Regions from separate parts of the Paenibacillus sp. GCM10027629 genome, predicted to be linked through region 3. Evidence: riboswitches for the same ligand, from Rfam matches in the RefSeq annotation. Region 3 holds a riboswitch; each other region holds the start of a gene.
What was found. A riboswitch is a leader RNA that binds a small molecule or an ion and turns the genes downstream of it on or off. The one in region 3 is predicted to bind S-adenosylmethionine.
Positions count from the first base shown of each region.

Region 1 (7,429 bases), on a different contig from region 3:
CTAACGGGACACGATAGCTTAATAAAATAACTAAAACGCGGCTGCCGGCATGGATCGGCAGCCGCGTTGCGCTAACTGGCAGGAATGCTCCATAAGAAGTAATGTGATAATTAGAAAAAGCCTGGCGAATTGCCAAGCTTTAGAATCGTTATTAATTAATGTTATCTACCAAATCCGAAATGTTCTTCGACTTCCCGAATTAAATCCAATGGGTTAGTGTTGAGATTATCTCTAGTGTTATATCTGAAACCACTTTCCCGAATAGCTTTATCACGCTCTTCTTGCTTATACAACATTGTATGAAAGGTATTTTCAATAGCTGCATTTGGGTTTTTCAGTCCGTTTATGCACTCTAACATTTCTCGTTTTTCTTCACGATTAAAATAATCATGACGTATGACTTCTTCAGATGCAAGCAAGAAAAATACCCGACTGTAGTCTGTTATTTCTTTTAATATGTCCGCGGTGAAAAAGCCATCTACAATTATTTTTTTGCCACCAACATTGCCAGATAGCCTCAATAAGTCGACAGTCGCCATGCTAGTTTGTTCCTTAAATGAACTTGCTAACCAATCAGCAAACGCCTCTACAGGTCTCATAAAGTATTCTTCCCAGGAAGTAATATTCGAACGTTGGCTCATTGCAGGCTGGTAATTAGGATGCGCTATTGCTTGATATTCTGCAAACCGATCATCCCAACTATAAAGAATTAAATCATATTTATTTGCAAGGAACTTAGATACGGTCGTTTTTCCACCGCAGGCACTACCTGTAATAAAATAAATATTTTCAAAATGGTGCTTAATAATGTTATTAGCGATTACCATATATTCATCCCCTATTAATTAAGTTATCTAGCTTGTTAATCGGGGTTTGTTATTAAACATACGTTATCCCTCCTTGATGGAAAGCATATCAATATAGGACATTATTGAACATACGTAATCCCTCCTATAGATCCATTTAATATTATTCTATGTACTGGCATCTAATTCCTTCCAGTTGTTTTTCTTCGTGAAAGATCGATTATTATGAAGGGATGACTGTGAGATTGTTAAACTAACGGAGAACGTTAGCTTGATTGAACAAACCATCTTTGTAATTCAGCCCCAAAGCAGACACTCGGAATCTTCGGGCCGTCGGTCTGCTTTGGGGAAGCCGTGTTGCAGCTCTTTGTTCCGCTTACGGGTAGGATTGTTAATCTCTTAAAAAGAGATGTACGCTTGCGTATGGTTAAATATGTATGCCCGATCCCAGAAGTAGAAGTATCTTTGATCCTTGTTGTTTATTAATGCTAATTCATTTTTTTCAATTATATCCATTATTGCGGACTCAATTAATTCAAATCTCACAGGTCCCCATGCCTCTTGCTTTAATTGAGCATATTTCATGCTTTCCGTCAAGGTCAGACCTTTAATTCGCTGGAAAAGAGCAGCCCACATAGTCAAATCGGACCTCAGGCTGTTACAAGGGATCTCAAATTCCCTTAAGCCAACTGCTCCTGTATTTGTGGAGATAGCAATTAGCCCGCAGATATCATCTGTTCCATGTCCAAGTTGCAGCTTTTCTGTATGTTTACTGTCAAATCGAAAACATTCTATTCGGGTAATCTTACACTGCTGCGAACTTTCAAAAGAAAGACCAATCGCTGATTTTTTCAAATTTAGCAAACCAATACGAAGGGGATGAATATCTTGGTGATACTCGACAGTTTCATTGTTAGGAATCGTGATCGGCATCCTTATCACACCTTTACACATGTTTAGTTAGCTCATGAAAACAAAAATGACCTTCTCTAGAATCAGAGAAAGGTCATAAGAATTCAAAGTCATATCCTCGCTCTTATCTCCCAGATTCGCTTAGTACAGCTTTTCTGCAAGAATTAGCACCGTGCATTCCTTTGGTAACAAAGGTTTGTCGGTTGCCGGGTTTCATCGGGCTAGTCCCTCCACCTACTCTTGATAAGAAAATTCAACATATTCAATTATTTTTATAATACTATAAAGCATTCTGATGTCAAGGTACCTCGACGTAAAAGAGGTCAGAGAGGAACCAAGTTTGAACCCCATCTTCGATTTTTGTACAATGATATTTTTTTATAAATTCCCAAAATCCTTTTTGGTAAGTTACAACCTATTTCCGAAGATCGATTTCCATCGCCTTATCCTACCCGCCGAGAACGGAACCTTCCGGGTTTATACGCGCCATAATAGCGAGCTTTCTAGAGCATTCGTAGCATCCGAAACAGTAAAGACCAGTACCCCAGATTCGTTCAAATCGAAGAAAAAGCCTTCTTCGTTCAGCGAATCAAGCGCTGCCACGCAACACTCGTATACTTTCTCTTTAAAATGTCTGACGCTTTCCACCGATTTCATACCCTTCACTTCGTTAAACAATAGATTAGATATTCCGCAAAATATTCAGCACCTTCAAATTCATGATCCCATTCCCCTGGACTCCAGCGATAATAAATTGCATCATCAGGATCGCCAGCAATCATGTTGTTCAAGTTATCGGTTGAGTTTACCGCCGTGAAAATCCAAATCCATTTCTCTCCTTTGTCCCTCGTATTTCCGTGGGCTCTCCTATTTCTTTCTAGTTGAATCCAACCAACGTTATAGCGAAAAAATACGGTGATTAAAGTTTTGAGATTTTCAAGTATTGTTCTATGATAAACTTGATGCGATTATTTGATTCGAGCGATGGTATGGAATAGTGTCCCTTACTCTTACACAATTTAGAGAACAGTATACCTAAGGAGCGGTAGAAATGGCGCGTGTGTTATTTATTAATGGCGGATCAGAGGGTCATATCAATCCAACGATTGGAGTGGTACAAGAGCTTATTTCCCGTGGAGAAGAGGTCGTGTACTTTTGTATAGAAGCTTTTCGGGAGCGTATTGAGAAGACAGGAGCAACAGTTCGAACATTTGACGATCAAAAATTTATTAAAGCCTTTATCTCAGGTGGAAGAGATTATTTACTCGAAAGAGTTAACGGTCTTTTACTTACGTCAGATATCGTCATACCAAGCGTTCTTGAACAGATCAAAGGAGAGCATTTTGATTACATCATCCATGATTCCATGTTTGGTTGTGGACGATTACTTGCTCAAATTCTTAAGCTTCCTGCAATCAACTCTTGTACTTCTTTTGCGCAGTCAGAAGCTTCATTCGATAAAATGTTAGAACAATTTTCTACCGAAGTCCCTGCGGAAATCGTTAAACCAATCAATTATAAATTTCAAAGCCTGACGGCAATGGTGAAGGAAAAATATGATGTGGAGATCCATTCTCCGTACGAAGTGTTTTGTAATCCTGCACCACTTACAATCGTATATACAACAAGAGAATTTCAACCTGATGGAGAAGCATTCGACCAAACTTATAAATTTGTAGGTCCATCCATCTCTTCACGATTAACGCAAGAAAACTTTGACTTTACTGCAATCCAGGGGAGTAACCCTATTTACATTTCACTGGGTACAGTCTTTAACCAAGCAATGGATTTCTATAAGCTTTGTTTTGAGGCATTTGGGAACACGGAACATACGATTGTTATGTCTGTTGGAAGTAAAGCCCAAATATCTGATTTAGGGGAAATTCCTAAAAACTTCATCGTAAAAAATTATGTTCCTCAAACGGATGTACTGCAATACACGAAAGTATTTATTACACATGGTGGAATGAACAGTACTCATGAAGGTCTCTATTACGGGGTTCCGCTAATTGTCATCCCACAAAGCGCGGATCAGCCGATCATTGCGGGGCAAGTCGCCAATATCGGAGCAGGCATTCAATTACAAATGCAAAGCTTGACTGCAAATCAACTACGTGAAGCCGTAGATCATATGTTAAGCCTCTCATCTTTCAAGAATGCTGCAGCAAATATTGGTGAATCCTTTCGAGAATCAGGGGGGTATCATCAAGCTGCTGATGAGATATTCGAATTTTATAATCAATGAACAACTGCTCCATCTATCTCATGAAAAAATCGCTTTTCCTGCCCTTACAATCGGGAAAGAAAAGCGATTTTCTCAAAAGATGTACCTCTTACAAATCCTCATCATCCTCATGCTCCATCCACTTCTTCTGGGACCAAGCCCACTGGAAGAAGTATACGAACGCGATGCCACCAACTAGGGCAGCGAAGACCATAGACCATGCCCCACTCGTTAGCAGCAATGGCAGCCATAAGATGAACGCGAGGGCAAGATGCGTCCGCCGTGCGACCTTCACAACCGCCTTTTTACGGAAATGATAAGGGATTGGATAGATCGACGCCCAGAACGAGTACCGATGGAACCGCCTGATTGCGGTCAGCTGTGTCCCTATGATCAACAACATGAAGGCATAGAGCGGAAGTGCCCAATTCGAACTACGCACCCAATATAAGATCAACATGCCGAGCACAGTCAGACGAATGACCATGCCGAGCACATCACTACGCAGCAATGTTTTCAAATATAAATAATCGTATGCAGAATCCTGCTGAAAACGAATCCGCCTGCCAAGTACGTTCAGCCATGTACGCTTATACACCTTCTGCGGCATGGACGGCACATCGACGAACCAGTTCAAGAAGATCATGAACCGTCCGCGCTGATCTCGCTCTGTTGCAATAAGCAATTCCCACGGTACGGCATGTTTACGCGGTACTCGGAGAGCAACCACATATGTAATAATAACAATCAAGCTGAAGATCACAGCTTTCCACGTCGGCTGCCATAGCCATACGGCGAGCAGCACTATCGATATCAGCCAACGTGTCAGACGATAACTCCACCGTACTCCAGGCCGGCTCATGCAGCGCTCCTGCCAACTGCCATAGCTGTTCATGATATTGAGCGCCAACAACACGCCCCATAAGAGCAAGAACGGCTTCGGATCTTGATCCGCTCGAACATAGAGCAGCCATAGAATGCCGTATACTATACTTAAAAGGATAAGCTTTGGCTTGACGCTATACCCTATACTTTTTCGAAAATATTCCTTCATCCTCGGTTCTACCCGAAGCAAATAGACTAGGTCCGCAGGCTGAAGGAACGTCCGAAAGCTGCTCCACAGGACAAACGGCAGCAGTACGATAAGGCTCACCGTTCGAATTGGGAAATCCGCCGGGATCCTCCCTAGAAATCCGACATACCCTGCAGCACCGCCGATGAAGATGAATCCAAGGAACAATAGAAATCCGCTCTGCCCCACATAGCGGAAGTACGGAAAGACTTCCTGCCAGAAGGCGCTTTTTCGCCGTCGCCATAATGATTGAAGATCCATCATCTACGCCCCGCCTTTAACGAGCTGATAGAAAATATTCTCCAGCGATGTATCGCCAAGATAGCGGTGCTGCTGTCTTAGTTCCTCCAACGTCCCTTGTGCAATCACACGCCCATGATGAAGCACGATGAATCGATCACAATAGTTCTCGATCGTCGATAGAATATGGGAGCTTAGTAGAATCGAAGCGCCGCGTGATTTCAGTTCCACCATGAAATCCAGCAAGTTCCTGATCCCAAGCGGATCAAGTCCTAGAAAAGGCTCATCGATCATATAGAGCGGCGGATGAACGAGAAATGCGCTCATGATCATGACCTTCTGCTTCATCCCTTTGGACAGATGCATGGAGAAGGTATTGTACTTGTCGTTCATCTGGAACAATGTCAGCAAATGCTCTACGCGTTCCTCATAGTCCTTCTTCTCGACGCCATACGCCATCGCCGCCAGCTCAAGATGCTCCTTCACGGTCAGTTCCTCATAGAGCATCGGTGTCTCAGGAACGAATGCTAACGACCCCCGGTAAACTTCGGGTGCTTCCGCTAATGTCTTCCCTTGCAGCGTAACATCGCCCTTATGCGGCTGCATCAGGCCTAGAATATGCTTCATCGTCGTGCTCTTGCCCGCGCCGTTCAATCCGATCAGGCCCACCATTTCGCCTGCCTTAACATCAAAATTCACATCATGAAGCACTGGCTTTCCAGTGCTATAGCCGCCCGTTAATTGATTGACCTGCAATATCGTCTTCATGGCCTGTCTCACCTCTACCCTTATTATAGCGAAGCGATGAGGAAGTTGCGAATGGGATGTATGCGACCACAGGATCCGTTCACCCACGAACATCACCCACGTTGAACAAAGGAATTTCATGCGACGCGACAAAAGCAACCGTCACCATCACTAGGATGATAACCAAGAAGTAGCCATCACGGCTTGTGATCGATGTCTTGTAATAATAGGTTCGCATCCTCGTGCTAGCCTGTGCAGTGAACCGCTTGGCTTCCATCGCGACGGCGACCCGCTGCGCACGGCGAATGCTCTGTGCAAGCAGTGGAACCGCATAATTCAGCAGCCGTTCCTTCCACCCTCGAATGGAATGCTTCGAACGAACACCACGTACCGCTAGAGCCTGCTGCCGAATCTGGAGCTCTTCCCACAAAATGGGCAGCATTCGGAAGGAAGCCATAAATGCGTAGGCGTATTTGGGCGGCAGGCGCAGCTGCTGCATCATCGCGTAGAATAGCATGGTGGGACGCGTCGTTAACGCAAATAACAATCCCGTTGCCGCACAGCTTAATGTTTTGAACCCGATGTGAATACCTCGGAAGAAGCTCTCCTCCGTGATGCGGAAGAGTCCCCAAGACCACCATAAGGTCTCCCCTTTGCCGAATAGAATCATGGTCATGGAAGACGATACGAAAATAAAGATGAACGGCAGTGTCAGCAGCAATAATTTACGTAAAGCATATCCGCTGCTCAGGAACAACAAGGCTGCATACCCAAGGAACTGATAGAGAATAAAATCCAACCGATGCGTAAATAAAATGATGATGAACAAGCCAATAAAGACAAGGAACTTGATCGCAGGATTCACGTGATGCATCCATGTCTCCCGCTTCGGTGAGAACCAGTTGTTCATACGCTCCCCACCAGCTCTCTCTTCATCCGGGTCGTTGCAGACGTAGCAACGCCAAGTCCTTCTGTAACGCGCCAGATTCCTGTTGCAAAATGCTCTGCAATCCAAGGGTCATGCGTGGCCATCACAATCGCCATCCCACGCTGCCGCCACGCTTCAATCATCTCGAGCATCGCAAATGTGCTACGTGCATCGAGCCCGAATGTAGGTTCATCCAGCAGCAATAAAGGGCGCTGATGAATCAGCGCCGTGGCTACGCTCAACCTGCGTTTCTGCCCCATCGACAGTTGATACGGGTGACGATTGCGTTCTGGCTCCAACTGAATGTGACGCAGCATCTCACATACCCGAGGATCATCCGCCGCTGTAGCACCATCTGTCTTGGTCATACCGATCGATAGCCCAAGCTCTTCCGCCACCGAATTCGTAACAAATTGCAACTCCGGATTCTGAAAGACGAACGCGAGTTGATCCGAGAGTACTTCGCCCCGCCGAAGTTGTACTTCCTTTCCTTGCAAACG
Region 1 covers NZ_JBHTGZ010000009.1:107,647-115,075, reverse strand. Annotated here, with positions in the region: gene ACFQZR_RS09730 (hypothetical protein) at 162-827, opposite strand; gene ACFQZR_RS09725 (hypothetical protein) at 1,206-1,739, opposite strand; SAM riboswitch class I at 1,840-1,968, opposite strand; partial or broken gene ACFQZR_RS09720 (DUF4303 domain-containing protein) at 2,196-2,500, opposite strand; gene ACFQZR_RS09715 (macrolide family glycosyltransferase) at 2,770-3,963, shown strand; gene ACFQZR_RS09710 (ABC transporter permease) at 4,052-5,278, opposite strand; gene ACFQZR_RS09705 (ABC transporter ATP-binding protein) at 5,279-6,022, opposite strand; gene ACFQZR_RS09700 (energy-coupling factor transporter transmembrane component T family protein) at 6,102-6,911, opposite strand; gene ACFQZR_RS09695 (ABC transporter ATP-binding protein) at 6,908-7,429, opposite strand, start outside.
Region 1: linked by a shared signal. The riboswitch ahead of ACFQZR_RS09725 (hypothetical protein) and the one ahead of metA (homoserine O-acetyltransferase MetA) in region 3 are both predicted to bind S-adenosylmethionine.

Region 2 (7,429 bases), on a different contig from region 3:
GCTACTTTGCCTTCGGCGAGCTCAATTAACCCTTGTTTTTGCAATAACAACAAAGCGCGCGCGCCGTTCGAAGCATCGTTCGGGATAGCAATGGTTGCGCCATCTTTCAATTCGTCAACCGATTTGATCTTTTTGGAGTATGCGCCGATCGGTTCAAGATGGACGCCTACCACGCTGACAAGATCCATGTTGCGATCCTTATTCATTTGATCCAAGTACGGCTGATGCTGGAAGAAGTTCGCATCAAGCTGCTTCTCGAACACTTGCACGTTCGGCTGTACGTAATCCGTAAATTCCTTCACTTCAAGCGTAACGCCTTCCTTCTCCAACATTGGCTTCAAGAAGTTCAGAATTTCAGCATGCGGTACAGCTGTCGCTCCGACTGTTAGTGTCGTCGTCTCTTGCTTGCTTCCGTTGCTCTCCTCACCGCTGCTTGCACTGTTCTTCTCGCCGCAACCTGCTGCAATCACCGCAAACGCGAGTACTGCTGTTAATGTGATCAACCATTTTTTCATTGTAAATCCCCCCATGATAATGTGAATTTATTGCATCTATATTATTTTCTAGAAAACCGCTTAACAAGAATATCACCAAGCACTTGGATCAACTGAACGATAATAATCATTAAGATGACGGCAACGACCATAATCTCCATCTCATACCGTTGATAGCCATATCGAATGGCCAAATCCCCAAGACCGCCGCCCCCAATCAATCCGGACATCGCCGTGTAGGAGACTAACGTTACAATCGTGATGGTGATACCCGCAATCAGACTCGGCATGGATTCTGGCAGTAATACTTTACCCACGATCTGTCCTTTTGAAGCTCCCATCGATTCAGCCGCTTCGATCACCCCGCGATCCACCTCACGAAGCGAGGTCTCCACGAGTCTGGCGAAGAACGGAGCCGCTGCGAGTACGAGCGGGGGAATGGAACCAAGTACACCGATCGAAGTCCCAACAATTAATTTCGTCAAAGGGATAATCGAAATCATCAGAATGACGAAAGGCACGGAACGCAAAATATTGACGATGAACGAAATCACCCGATAGAGCATCCGGCTCCAAACCGTATTTCCTCTTGCGGTCATGAATAGCAGGATGCCGATCGGAAGCCCGATAATAAATGTGAATATCCCAGAGAAGAACAACATGCGCAGCGTGTCCCACGTTGCCGTCCAAATTTCGGACCAATAGATTTTCGAGAAATCAAACCCCGTAGATAGGAGTATCATCCGATCACCTCCAATTCATGTACCTGTGTGCGCAACATCTCATATGTCTTCGCAATCGCTTCTTTATCCCCTTCAAAGCGCACGATGAGCTGACCATACGGCGTGTCTTTCATCGTGGCAATCGTCCCTTGTAGAATCGCAAAGGAGACGCCTGTCGACTGAACAGCCTCAGATAGAATCGGTTGATACGTTGATGTCCCTAAGAAGTTAATCTTCACGACCTCGGTATGATCATTCGATGGTAACGAAGCAATTAGACGGTCTAGCAGCTCCGCGCTCTCATTTTCTTCCCGAATAAAATCTCGGGTAACTGCATGCTGAGGCTTCAAGAAGACTTCGGTCACAGGTCCTTGCTCTACAATGCGGCCATCATGGATAACTGCTACCGTATCGCAAATCGTCTGAATGACGTGCATCTCATGTGTAATGAGCACGATCGTAATGCCGAATTGTTTATTAATATCGAGCAGCAATCGTAGAATCGATTGCGTCGTCTGCGGGTCTAGCGCGGATGTAGCCTCATCGCACAAGAGCACCTCGGGATCATTCGCTAGCGCACGAGCGATACCCACACGCTGCTTCTGTCCACCGGACAGCTGTGATGGATATTTATTCCGGTGCTCTTCTAGACCGACAAGTTTCAGAAGGTTGTCCACCTTCTGTTCGACTTCTGCTTTGGGTGTCCGTACTAACCGCAGCGGAAAGGCAATGTTATCAAAAATGGTGGCAGACGATAATAAATTGAAATGCTGAAAGATCATTCCGATCTTGCGACGCTGTCCTTGCAGATCTACATCCGACAAAGCCGTAAGATTAGTGTCGCCAATCCACACTTCACCTGCCGTTGGGCGTTCGAGCAGATTGATACTGCGCAGCAGCGTACTCTTGCCCGCACCCGAATGTCCAATGATTCCGAAAATTTCGCCTCGATCAATGGTTACATTGATGTCTGAAAGCGCAACGGTCTGTTTATGCTTACTGCCGTAGGTCTTCGACAGTTGTTTAAGCTGTATCATGATTGTCCCCTCTCGTTTCTGATCGAGTAATGAGAAAAACTTTTTGTGGTCAAAAAAGCCCTTTTCCGGCACAACGGAAAAGGGCTGACAAGTCATCATAGTCCTCTTCTCATCTACCAGAATTCTGACATGAATTCTGAAGGATTTAGCACCATGACACTCCATATCCGTATAATCACTGGATCTGGAATCGGTTGCCGGGCTTCACAGGGCCTGTCCCTCCGCCGCTCTCGATAAGAAAGTATCGTTTGTATTAAATTTAAATTGAGTATAGTGTTGATGCAATTAAATGTCAAACAGAAAAAAATTCCAATTATCGTTGATACTTGTTACGCAGCATTATTTCGATATATTCGAACGCTGCTTGCAAGGTATCACAGGCCATTCGATAACCGAGCTCCAGGTCATTTTGACGTTGCTGAATATCCTCCAGTTTAATCTTGCCATCGAGTGTCTGATCTCGTTGATTAAGATCGTCCTGCATCTCCATATTCATGTAATGAATTTCGATATTACGCCATTTGCGAAGATGGCGAAGCGGCTCATTATATTGTTCCTTCAATGTATTTAGCTTATCCATGAGTGCCAAATGCACACCCAAATATCGAAATTGCCGCAAGACGGTAAAAAAAGAAAAATGAGCTTTGGCTCGTTCGGTATGGAGTTCAAAGAGGTCATTCATCAATGTACCCAGCTTATCCAATATCGAGAATACCCGAATAAATCCGTCCTTATAGAAATAGACATGCCTGTGATAATCCGTATTTTCTTGCTGCGACATTTCATCTTGATACGAATTCCGAACGCGATCCGCAAAATGGCCCGCTAAGAAAACACTCTGCTCCAACTCATCTAAGGATTCGATCAGACCTTTCGTCCAAATCTCATGTTTACGCCAAATATGCTCGGGATCATGTCCCTCAGAGATACGTTTCTGAAGCCGACGCAACACATGCTGCATGGCCTCGACAGCACCTTGCATTTCAGCGAGCTCCGCGCGAGGAGGCAGTCCTAACAAGATTCGCAGCATATCGTTCACACTCCCTTGATGATTGATAAATAATGATATGTATCCCGAGTAAAACAAAAAGTTCTCGAACTTCACATGCTCGACAACTTTCGTTTCATTTTAGTATATCCGATTTTATCGTTTGCCCATTTGCCATACCCTGACACTCATATAACACAACACGCCGAACAGACCTGCAATGAGTACAGTATGGAACAAGCCCGCGAACAAGCCCGCATTCTCATCCCCTAACGTGAATACAACCCATGCCCCGCTCAGAATTTGTGCAGCACATAAGATTAGAGCACAAACACCTATAATCCGTAACTCACGAATTTGCTTATGATTGTGATATGCGAAATGCGCTAGCGTCGCTACAGCGATGAATAGGATGAGTGCTGCAACACGATGAATAAAGGCAATCAGTGTCGTTCCATGAAGTTCTGGAATAATCTCTCCATTACAGAGCGGCCAGCCTTGGCAGCCACCATAGGCTTCCGTATGCCGTACAAATGCACCAATATAGACAACGACATAGGCATATAACGTCACAATCCATGTCGCTGTTCGGAATCTGCCGGATACGTACACATCGGATGGCGCATTGTCATCCAACCCCCGGCTCCACTTGTTCAAGACAATCGAGAGCAGCAGTGTCCCTGCAAAAGCGATAAGCGAAAATCCGTAATGCAGTGCCATGACGGCTGGAACTTGTCCAAGCACGACGGCAAGCGCACCCATAATGGCTTGAATAAATGTAAATAAAAATGCGATCAAAGCATACCACCAAGCATCTTTACGTTCTTTCACATGACGCCATACCGCGATGAACAAGACTAGCACAAGAATTCCTACAAGTCCGCTCACAGCACGGTGCGAATATTCAATCATTGAAGTGATCGTATAGGCAGGCACAAATTTGCCATTGCACAGCGGCCATTCCGCGCCACATCCCTGACCGGAACCCGTCTTCGTGACTAATGCACCATTCAAGAGAACCAGCATCATCCCGATACAAGTGATATAAGCAAGCCACTTTAAAGTATTCGCTCTCAATCCTTCACCCACTTACTCTCTCAAGAAGTAAATTTCACCATTTCTCATTATACCTGATTTCAAGTTGAAAACGAAGGCGGAATTGTGACAAAACACATTGTAAATGGACAAAAAAGGATATAAAAAAAGCCACATCATCGTGAGATGACATGGCTTGTTCGAACTTATTTGGATTTCTTTACGGTATTTGCGACGGCGATTGCACGATCCAAGAATTCTTCAATCTCTTCACGTGTCTTACGCAGCTTACTTACGAACCGAATCAGCTCTTGGCCATCTACATAGGCGATAAAACTCGGAATCCCGAGAATGTTATATCGCTCGCACAAGTCCGGTAATTCATCGCGGTCAATATGAACGAAGGTGAGTTGATCGGCATACTTCGCTTCAACCTCCGGCATAAATGGATCGATAAAATGACAGTCCTTGCACCATACGGCTTTAAATACACCGATCGTTGGTTTGGACGAGGCGATGACCTCGTTAAATTGCGCTTCTGACGTTAATTTCTCCATTGTGAACACTCCTTCATAGGGAATTGAACTCCATTAGGAATCTGAAGATTGAACGGCTTGTCCACGCTGCAATCGCATCAATGGCTGGAATACCTTGCGAAGCGGACGCGGATAACTGCTAAGCTCCTGCTGCGTAACGACACGGAACACGACCAGCATCACGGGATAGAGTACAATCAACACCAATCCGACTAAACTGGATGAGATGAAATACGCGATACGCGCATGCATAACATGAGTTAATTGATTACCTGCCCATTCGATAAGATAACCAATACCTGCTAGTGCAATGACCGTCGTCAAGAAACCAGCCCACCGTGAGCCCAAGATCTTAAAATCGACGATTTGCTTGAGCGAACGTTGATTCAAATACATCGTAACGGCAAAGCAAAGCATCGTTGAACCGACAATCCCATAAATGCCGAAAACATAACCCAGCGTGAAACTTCCGACTAACTTTACGGCAATACCAATCATCACGTGAAACATCGGTGTCTTAGGTCGTCCAAGACCGAAGAGAATCGAACCTGATACCATCATAACAATCTGGAAAATGGTACAGAACGTTAATAACGAAATAATTCCGCTTCCATTCGTACTACTGAATAACAGACCATTCACGGAGAAGGCTGCTGTACAAAGAATGAGCACGATTGGCGTCCCAGACAGAATCGCAATCCGAAGAGCTAAAGTTACCTGCTTATTCAGATGATCCATCTCTTTGCGCGCAAAAGCGCTTGAAATAATCGGAATGATCGATGTACTTAGTGCGATCGCCAGAATCGGGGGAATACCTGCAATGGATTGTGCATTCATCGTTAAGACTTTAAGCGCTTCCTTCGCAAGAGGTTCGCCAATCTGTCCTTTCAGAATTGGAACGATTATACTCGAATCAATGAAATAAATGATAGGTACTGCAAGCGACGTAATGACGATCGGAATCGAAAGCTTGAAAATATCCTTGTATATTTGACGAAGAGGCATAAAAACGCTCTTATCTTGCCCATTCCGGGCTAGTCCCGCTTCACGGTCTGCCTTCTTCAGCTTCCTAGCATAGTACAACATCACGAGAAAGGCGCCGATACTGCCTAATACGCCGCCGAAGGAAGCGCCTGCAGCCATTTTCTCTTCACTGTAGCCCCACGTTAAGAACAGATATGCAAGACCAACAGCTGTTATTACACGTAAAATTTGCTCAATAATTTGCGATATCCCGCCGGGTGCCATTTGATTTCGCCCTTGGAAATAACCGCGCATCATCGCGATAACAGGGAACAAGATCAGCGCTGGCGCTAAAGCTCGAATAGCAAGCGTCGCCTCCGGAACGGAACTCATCTCTGCATAGACAGGCGCGAATATGTAGAGCAGCGCTGTGATGAGCCCCCCCATACCTAAGCCGAATAGAATAGCAGCAAAATAAATCCGCTGCGCTTCTTCTGGGCGATTCAGCGCATATTTCTCGGACACCATCTTACCTAACGTGCTTGGAATGCCGGCTGTCGCGAATGTCAGTAGCATTAAATAGACATTCGATGCCAATCCAAAGGCCGCCCCTCCGCTTACCCCAAGCATATGCTCCAAAGGCACCCGCTGTACCACACCAAGCACGCGTGCGATTAACGCAGCTGCTGCGAGTATGAGCGTCCCTTTGATAAATGATTCTTTTGCCACGACAACAATCTTCCCTTCTCCTCTACTTACGCATTAATAACCCAGATGATGAAGATTACGATCATGGCAAGCTGCAACACAATCTTCACGAGGGTACTTGTGAACAAGCCCACTAATGAGCCAAAACCAACCTTAATCGCACGATTCATATCGGAACCCGTCATCATCTCGCCAATCATTGCACCGAGCAACGGCCCGAGCAGTAGACCTGCAACCGGGATCACAAAGGGGCCAATAATAATCCCAATCGTACTCCCAATAATGGATGCGCGTGAACCACCATATTTCTTAACACCCCAGGCGCTGACCACATAATCGGCGATAAACAGCACAATAACGATGGCTGTCTGAATACTCCAGAACCATATTCCAAAAGGCTCGAAGCTAATACATAGTCCGTAAACGAAGTATGCCGCATAAATGGCCACTGCCCCCGGTAGAATCGGGTAGATTGTACCAGCCATGCCTACTGCGAATAAGACGACAACCAAGATCCAGCCGATGATCTCTAGAGTCATCTCGAACTCCTCCTATTTCAATAAATATTTACGGATCACTTCAGCGACACCGTCTTCTTCATTGGAAGCTACGACTTGGTCTGCCGCTTCCTTCACTGTCTCTTGTGCATTGCCCATCGCAACCCCGAGACCAACGGCTTGAATCGCTGCTAGATCATTAATACTGTCGCCAACGGCAACCACTTCATGCATACCAATCCCGAGCAGCTCACATACATCCAGAAGTCCTGATGCCTTAGATATGCCCTTCGGATTTAATTCAATATTGGTCGGCGAAGAATTCGTAATCTCCAGCCCGCCCATTGCTCGAAGCAGGGATAAGATCTCATGACGCATCCCCTCATCTTCAACGGTATATCCAAATTTGAGCCATTCTTTATCCTCGAAGATGATCTCGTTATCCCAGC
Region 2 covers NZ_JBHTGZ010000009.1:28,450-35,878, reverse strand. Annotated here, with positions in the region: gene ACFQZR_RS09325 (MetQ/NlpA family ABC transporter substrate-binding protein) at 1-515, opposite strand, end outside; gene ACFQZR_RS09320 (methionine ABC transporter permease) at 557-1,237, opposite strand; gene ACFQZR_RS09315 (methionine ABC transporter ATP-binding protein) at 1,234-2,253, opposite strand; SAM riboswitch class I at 2,360-2,493, opposite strand; gene ACFQZR_RS09310 (Cthe_2314 family HEPN domain-containing protein) at 2,567-3,283, opposite strand; gene ACFQZR_RS09305 (COX15/CtaA family protein) at 3,398-4,318, opposite strand; gene ACFQZR_RS09300 (thioredoxin family protein) at 4,483-4,833, opposite strand; gene ACFQZR_RS09295 (putative polysaccharide biosynthesis protein) at 4,867-6,504, opposite strand; gene ACFQZR_RS09290 (DUF456 domain-containing protein) at 6,531-7,022, opposite strand; gene ACFQZR_RS09285 (Cof-type HAD-IIB family hydrolase) at 7,035-7,429, opposite strand, start outside.
Region 2: linked by a shared signal. The riboswitch ahead of ACFQZR_RS09315 (methionine ABC transporter ATP-binding protein) and the one ahead of metA (homoserine O-acetyltransferase MetA) in region 3 are both predicted to bind S-adenosylmethionine.

Region 3 (7,429 bases):
TGGCGGCATCCCAGAGCCTTATGGCATGATCATACAGAATGGTCAGCTTGCGCATATTGGTAACACCGGGACAACGATCGGATTTACGAAAAATGGCCAAGTTCGGATGGATCATTTACGGGTATCTGTTACGGGGAGTGTCTACGATCCGGACAGCGGCAAGAGCGGCAGTTATTATGTCTATTTTGCAAATCGAACGCCCGTTAAAGGGAAATCGAGCAGCATTCTCTACACGCCGGCACGGGGTAAAACCATTGGATTTAACTATGGTGAGATGGTTGTCGTAGATAAAGGCGTAGTCACCAAAGTGACGCAAAATCAAGATGTCGCGATCCCAGCGAATGGTTATGTGCTTGTCTTTAACGGTAGCGAGACAGGGCAAGCAAAACGATTTAAAGTGGGTGCAATGGCATCATATGAAGTTCACTATAAGGACCTGAAAGGCAATGAGATCCCTTGGGGAGATGTCATCACCGCAGTTGGGGCGGGCCCAAGACTTGTGAAAGATGGTAAGCTCGCGGTGAATCCGACGGCCGAAGGGTTTACATCTGCCAAAATTTTGACCAGCGGCGGTGCGCGAAGCGGGATTGCTGTCATGAAGGATGGCTCCATTATGATTGCAACGGTCAATGGAGCGACAATTCAAGCGTGGGCACAAGTGATGCAGAAGCTTGGAGCGCAGCAGGCAATGAATTTGGACGGGGGCGCATCATCCGGCCTCTATGCCAATGGGAGAGTCCTTACGTCAGCAGGTAGACCGCTGAGCAACATGCTGCTGTTCGGCATGAATTTGCAGTGAAACAGAAAGAAGGCTACCTTGCTCGATGAGTAAGGTAGCCTTTTTCTATATCGATGGATTGTAATTAATCTGTGAAGACAGTCGGGCCTACAACCATGTGGAGGAATTCGCGCAGGTCGCTTGCTTCCTCTTCCGACAGTTTGAAGGTGAATTCCAAGTAGCCTTCTTCCTCTAAGTCTTCTTCACCGATAATTGCCGTAATACCGCTCTGTAGATCAGTAACTAATTTCTTCCCGTAGAAGCGGTTGGTTGTCATGATGGCGAGGTCGAACCGTTTATAGCTTGCGCCAATGAATGTCACAAATCGCGTCGTCGTTGCTTCCGTTGAATCCGATAGAAAATCTAACTCGTGCTGAGACATGGATGTCACTCCTTCAATGATTATGAGGTCATTATAGCGGAATTTGGGAAGAACAGGAACTATAATTTCTGTACCTATAGTTATTTGAAAACTTTTGTCTCCCTATACTTGCCCAGAATTTGGAATTATGCTATGATGATCTCAATTGCATGAACGGACGAATGAGGAAGCACCTCTCTTATCTTATATAAGAGGGGTGCTTTTTTGCGTGCGTTCATGAACTTTTTGGAGGTGGATGATGAATATCGTTTTTCTGAACACGTTTGAAAGGAAGCAAGAATCAGATGGGACTATTACATCGCAATTATCGATTGGTGAGGCACATGGGGTGTGGCAGCTTGTATGGAGTGAACCCTACCATGGAAAGATGGAACAATCGGTATGGTACTCGGGTACGTCCTGGGAGGAGCTTCTAACCACATTTCGACATGGTATTGCGGTGAAGTTAGGGGAAGGGTACGCTCCGATTATTGATGGAATGATGAGTGATGCGGAGCACTCGGGACGATTGGTTCGGTCGCAGCTGCTCGCTTGCTATAGCGATTTATATCCGAATGAATCGTTATATGCCATGTTAAGTCAATGGCGTAGATCTCGCGCCACTGCTGACAAGAAGGCTCCTTATTTCATTGCGACGAACCGTATGCTGCGCCTACTCAGCGTCTATGTACCGCAGACGATGGAGGAGTTACTTCAACTGCCTGGCTTCGGAGAGAACAAGGTGAACCTCTATGGCGAGGAGATCGTAAGCTTGCTTCAAGATACTGAACGAACGACAGTGTTTCCGCTGGATTGGGTCAAAGAACAGGTGACTCGGGAAGAATATGCCCAATGGCTGTATAAGCAAAAAGAACAAAAATATAAGCAGGAAATGGATCGGCTTGCAGAACAGAAACGTTTGCTGGAAGGAATTCAGCAGGGTTGTTCCATCACAGATCTGGAGCAGTATTGCAGCATGTCGCGTCGGAATATTCTGATTGCGCTCGAAAGTCTTGATCGGGAAGGGTATGATATCGAGCGTCTGATCGAAGAAGAGCTCCAGCAGGTGCCTCTAGAGGAGCAGGCCGCCATATGGTCGGCTATTGAGCGCGATGGGTATCGATATTTGAAGCCGATCTTGCTCGAGGTCTATGGGGATACGGGGCTGCAAGGAGAGCAAGCGGCCATGTATTACGAGCGTATTCGGTTGGTTCGTATTCGTTATCGGCGTCAGCGGGAGATAGACAATCAACAACGTCAGGCAGGATAAATGAAAAACAGGACTTGATCTACACTGCTAAGCGCAGCAGTTCAGATCAAGTCCTGCATTAATTATGTTAGAAAAATCGACTTATCAGCACCAAGAAGTTGTTATAGCCAGTTTTTTTTCTTGAATAGGAAATACATCCCGAATCCGAGGCAGAGCATCGCCCCTAAAACAATGTAATATCCGTAATCCCAATTAAGCTCAGGAATGTGGGTGAAGTTCATCCCGTAGATCCCTGTGATGATCGTCATCGGCATGAAGATGGTCGTCAGCGCCGTGAAGACTCTCATGATCTCATTCGCTCGGTTCGCGACGCTGGACTGATAAGCTTCTCGTAAGTTGGCCATCAGGTCGCGGAACGTGTCGAAGGTCTCGGATATTTTGACGGCATTCTCATAGATGTCGCTGAAGTATTTCTGCAGCTGATCGTCGATAAGACGCAGATCTTTCTTATTTAAGGTCGCGATCACGTCTTTCTGCGGTCCAAGAACCTTCTTGAGCCACAGGATTTCGCTTCGCAGACCGATAATTTCGTTCAAATGGGTCTTCTTCGTATGAAGCACGATATCTTCTTCGAGATGTTCAATGCGGTCTTCGATGCGATCTCCGACAGAGAAATAGCTGTCGACGACAAGGTCGACCAAATGATATAAGAAGTTATCAGGTCGATTGACTTCCTGTTCCCACAGAATAGGTTTCACTGTGCGGAGCTCATTGATCTTCTGCTTCGTTACCGTAATAATATAATGTTTGCCCAGGAACATGCTTAGGGCGCGTAGGAAAATCTCCTCATCATCAAATCGAATGCTGTTAATAACGATAAAATAATGTCCTTCATAAATTTCGATCTTCGGACGTTGTTCCTCTTCACTGAGGCAGTCCTCCACGGCCAAATCATGCAACGTGAATAACGGCTGCAGGACGATCAGATCTTCAACATCTGCATCAATCCAGTAGAAGCCGTTCTCTGGCGGGATGATCGTTTGGTTAATATCTTCGATGACGGTGAACACACCTTCTTGTACCAACCGGATTTTCATCTGATTTCACTCCTCTTCCCGAATGAAACCAGAAGGCAGGCCAAAAGATGCGTTGTTACACAGATTTCAGGCACAACCGACAGATTTCATTCCTATTTAGTTGTATATGTGACATTGTCCTCTGCGGTATAGGGTCGCCTTCCATCCTTACTCACCTCTACTTTATGTTTCATCTCTTGGAACACTCGTCTTAGTATAACGCGCTTATATCTTACAAGCAATGAAAAAAACGGTGAACCAAGTTAATGTAGAATATGGCGCGGACCGAAGAATGGTGCGTTCCTCAGCATGGGATGGATGAAGCTGATGGAAGTGTATTGACGTCTGTTTCAAATTGGATTAAAGTAGGGTTATGTAAAAAAAACCAAATAAGGTTTTGCTAAATTCTTATCAAGAGTAGGTGGAGGGACTAGCCCGATGATACCCGGCAACCGACTGAAAAGCACGGTGCTAATTCTTGCGGAAACGAATGGATTTCGTTGCTGAGAGATAAGAGAAGCGCCGGATATATTAACGTAGGCCTTCTCTGTGGAGGCCTTTTTTTGTACCCTCCGAGCAATACCCCATCAAATGGTTTAAGAATCCCACAAAGGAGTGAATGACGCATGCCGATTAAAATTCCAGATGCATTGCCAGCGAAAGAAATATTAACTAATGAGAATATTTTTGTGATGGATGAGAGTGTTGCATACCATCAAGACATTCGTCCGCTTCAGATTGTGATCTTAAATTTGATGCCAACGAAGGAAACGACAGAGACACAGCTGCTGCGCCTCATCGGGAATACCCCGCTGCAGGTCGAGGTGGTTCTTCTTCATCCCAAATCCCATACGTCGAAAAATACATCGGCAGAGCATCTCGAGACGTTCTACCATACCTTTGAAGATATTCGCCATCGCCGGTTTGACGGCATGATCGTAACGGGAGCGCCTGTCGAACAAATGGAGTTCGAAGAAGTGAACTATTGGGAAGAGCTTGAACAAATCTTCGAATGGAGTAAGACGAACGTAACATCAACCATGCATATCTGTTGGGCCTCCCAAGCAGGTCTGTATTATCACTTTGGCGTACCCAAATATTCTTTGGAAGAGAAGTGTTTTGGCGTATACCCGCATGTGATTACAACGCCGAATATCAGCTTATTGCGTGGATTCGACGAGCAGTTCTACGTACCACAATCCCGTCATACCGAGGTAAGACGTGAAGATATCGAGCTTAATGAGAACCTAGAGATTTTATCGGAATCCGAAGAATCAGGAATCTATATCGTTGCGACCAAAGACGGCAAGCAAATTTTCGTGACAGGCCATTCCGAGTATGACCCGCTTACATTAAAATGGGAGTATGACCGTGATGTTGCCAAAGGACTTGATGTCGAAATTCCGAAGAACTACTATCCGAAGGATGATCCATCACGGGTGCCTTTATCGCTATGGCGTGCGCATGCCAACTTATTATTCTCTAATTGGCTGAATTACTATGTATATCAAGAGACACCATTTGACCTTGGCGCAGGCATTTAATAGGACAGAGGAGGATATCTAGACATGTCAGAAGATTTGAAAATTGAAAGTCGTCTCGCACAGATTGGTTCTGTGCAGGAACCTGTTACGGGAGCGATTAATTATCCTATATATCAAGCAACTGCGTTTCGTCATCCGAAGCTAGGACAGAGCACGGGATTCGATTATATTCGGACGAAGAATCCGACGCGCAGCGTCTTGGAAGAAGCGGTAGCTAAACTCGAGAGCGGCGATGCAGCGTTTGCCTGTAGCTCTGGAATGGCGGCGCTTCAGACCGTATTTGCCATGTTCGGTCAAGGCGATCATCTGATCGTCTCGCTGGATCTATACGGGGGTACTTACCGGTTAATCGAGAAAATTATGTCGCGCTTTGGCGTGACAGCTTCTTATGTGGATACAAATGATTTCGATGCCCTGGAAGAAGTGGCACAGCCGAATACGAAGGCGGTTATTATCGAGACACCAACGAATCCACTGATGATGATCACAGATATTGAAGCTGTAGCGGCATGGGCGAAGCGAAAAAATTTGTTATCGATTGTCGATAACACCTTGTTAACACCATTCTTGCAACGTCCGATTGAGCTAGGTGCAGATATTGTGGTGCACAGTGCGACGAAATATTTGGGCGGACATAATGATGTGCTCGCCGGACTGATCATTACGAAAGGCAAGGAGCTATCAGAGTATACAGGATTCCTGCACAATTCGATTGGTGCTGTACTGAGTCCAAGTGACAGCTATCAGTTAATGCGCGGCATGAAAACATTAGCGCTGCGGATGGAGCGTCATGAATATAATGCGACACGGGTTGCTACGTATTTGCAGGAGCATCCGCTTGTTGATCAAGTCTATTTCCCAGGTCTGCCGGGACATCCGGGCTATGAAATTCAGAAGAAGCAAGCCTCAGGCAATACGGGCATTTTCTCCTTCAAAATGAAGGAAGCAAAATATATTGAGCCGATATTACGTCATATTCAATTGATTGCTTTTGCCGAGAGCCTTGGCGGAGTAGAGTCGTTGATGACGTATCCAGCCGTGCAGACCCATGCGGATATTCCGATTGAAATTCGTGAGAAGGTCGGTGTAGACGATCGTCTCCTGCGCTTCTCCGTGGGGATTGAGCATGCCGATGATATTATTGCGGATTTAGGCCGTGCAATTGAGCTTGCAAGACAAGAGATCGAGGGGGCATAGTCGTGGCACATGCAGAAGGATCAGAACGGAATCGTAAATTTGCAACGAAGTTGATTCATTTCGGAAGTGAAATCGACGAGACGACGGGTGCTTCCAGTGTCCCGATTTATCAAGCATCAACTTTCCACCATCATGATATCTTCAATCCGCCGACGTATGACTATTCCCGTTCGGGGAATCCGACACGCCAAGCGCTAGAAGACTATATCGCCTTGCTTGAGGGCGGAACGAATGGGTATGCTTTCCCGTCCGGGATGTCAGCGATCTCTACCGCTTTCATGTTGTTATCCGCAGGAGATCATGTGATCGTGACGGAAGATGTGTACGGGGGGACCTATCGTTTCCTAACGACCATCCTAAGTCGGATGAACATTGAGACGACGTTCGTCGATATGACGGATCTCGATCAAGTGAAGAGCGCTCTGAAGCCGAATACAAAAGCTGTATTTATGGAGACACCGTCAAATCCGACGCTCAAAATTACCGATATTGCCGCTGTCACTTCATGGGCGAAGGAACACGGCCTCCTAACGATGCTGGATAATACGTTTATGACACCGTATCATCAACGTCCTATTGAGCTTGGTGTGGACCTTGTACTGCATAGTGCGACGAAGTTCTTAGGCGGTCACAGTGATGTGCTTGCTGGACTAGCTGTCACAGCTACAGAAGAGCTTGCCCGCCAAGTTAAATATTTGCAGAATGGGATGGGAGCGGTGCTTAGTACGCAAGAAAGCTGGCTCCTCATGCGCGGCATGAAGACGCTTGAAGCGCGTATGGCGCATTCGGAGCAGAGTGCGAAGAAGCTGGCGGCATGGCTGGAACAAGAACCTTCGATTGCGAAGGTATACTATCCAGGCCTAGCGAATCATCCTGGCCGTGTAATTCATGAACAACAGTCCACGGGTTATGGCGCAGTTGTATCATTTGATGTCGGTTCCGGTGAACGGGCGAAGCAAGTGCTCAGTAAAGTAAAAATCCCGCTCGTAGCCGTCAGCCTTGGCGCTGTAGAGAGCATTTTATCGTACCCAGCCATGATGTCTCATGCCTCCATGCCTCGAGAAGTTCGTCTAGAGAAGGGAATTACAGACGGATTGCTTCGTTATTCGGTAGGGCTTGAGCATGTTGACGATTTGATTGATGATTTATCGAACGCCCTGCGAGACGTGTAACGATAAGGTAAATATTGTTATATTTTGTTACGCTGTGATAGAATAGTGACAATAAGAACGTCTGGATGCGAGGGGGCATAAGAGCGTAGTA
Region 3 covers NZ_JBHTGZ010000012.1:634,823-642,251, reverse strand. Annotated here, with positions in the region: gene ACFQZR_RS23530 (phosphodiester glycosidase family protein) at 1-799, shown strand, start outside; gene ACFQZR_RS23525 (DUF3055 domain-containing protein) at 864-1,160, opposite strand; gene ACFQZR_RS23520 (HRDC domain-containing protein) at 1,396-2,409, shown strand; gene corA (magnesium/cobalt transporter CorA) at 2,511-3,446, opposite strand; SAM riboswitch class I at 3,831-3,942, shown strand; gene metA (homoserine O-acetyltransferase MetA) at 4,052-4,969, shown strand; gene ACFQZR_RS23505 (aminotransferase class I/II-fold pyridoxal phosphate-dependent enzyme) at 4,994-6,166, shown strand; gene ACFQZR_RS23500 (aminotransferase class I/II-fold pyridoxal phosphate-dependent enzyme) at 6,169-7,338, shown strand; gene ACFQZR_RS23495 (EAL domain-containing protein) at 7,429-7,429, shown strand, end outside.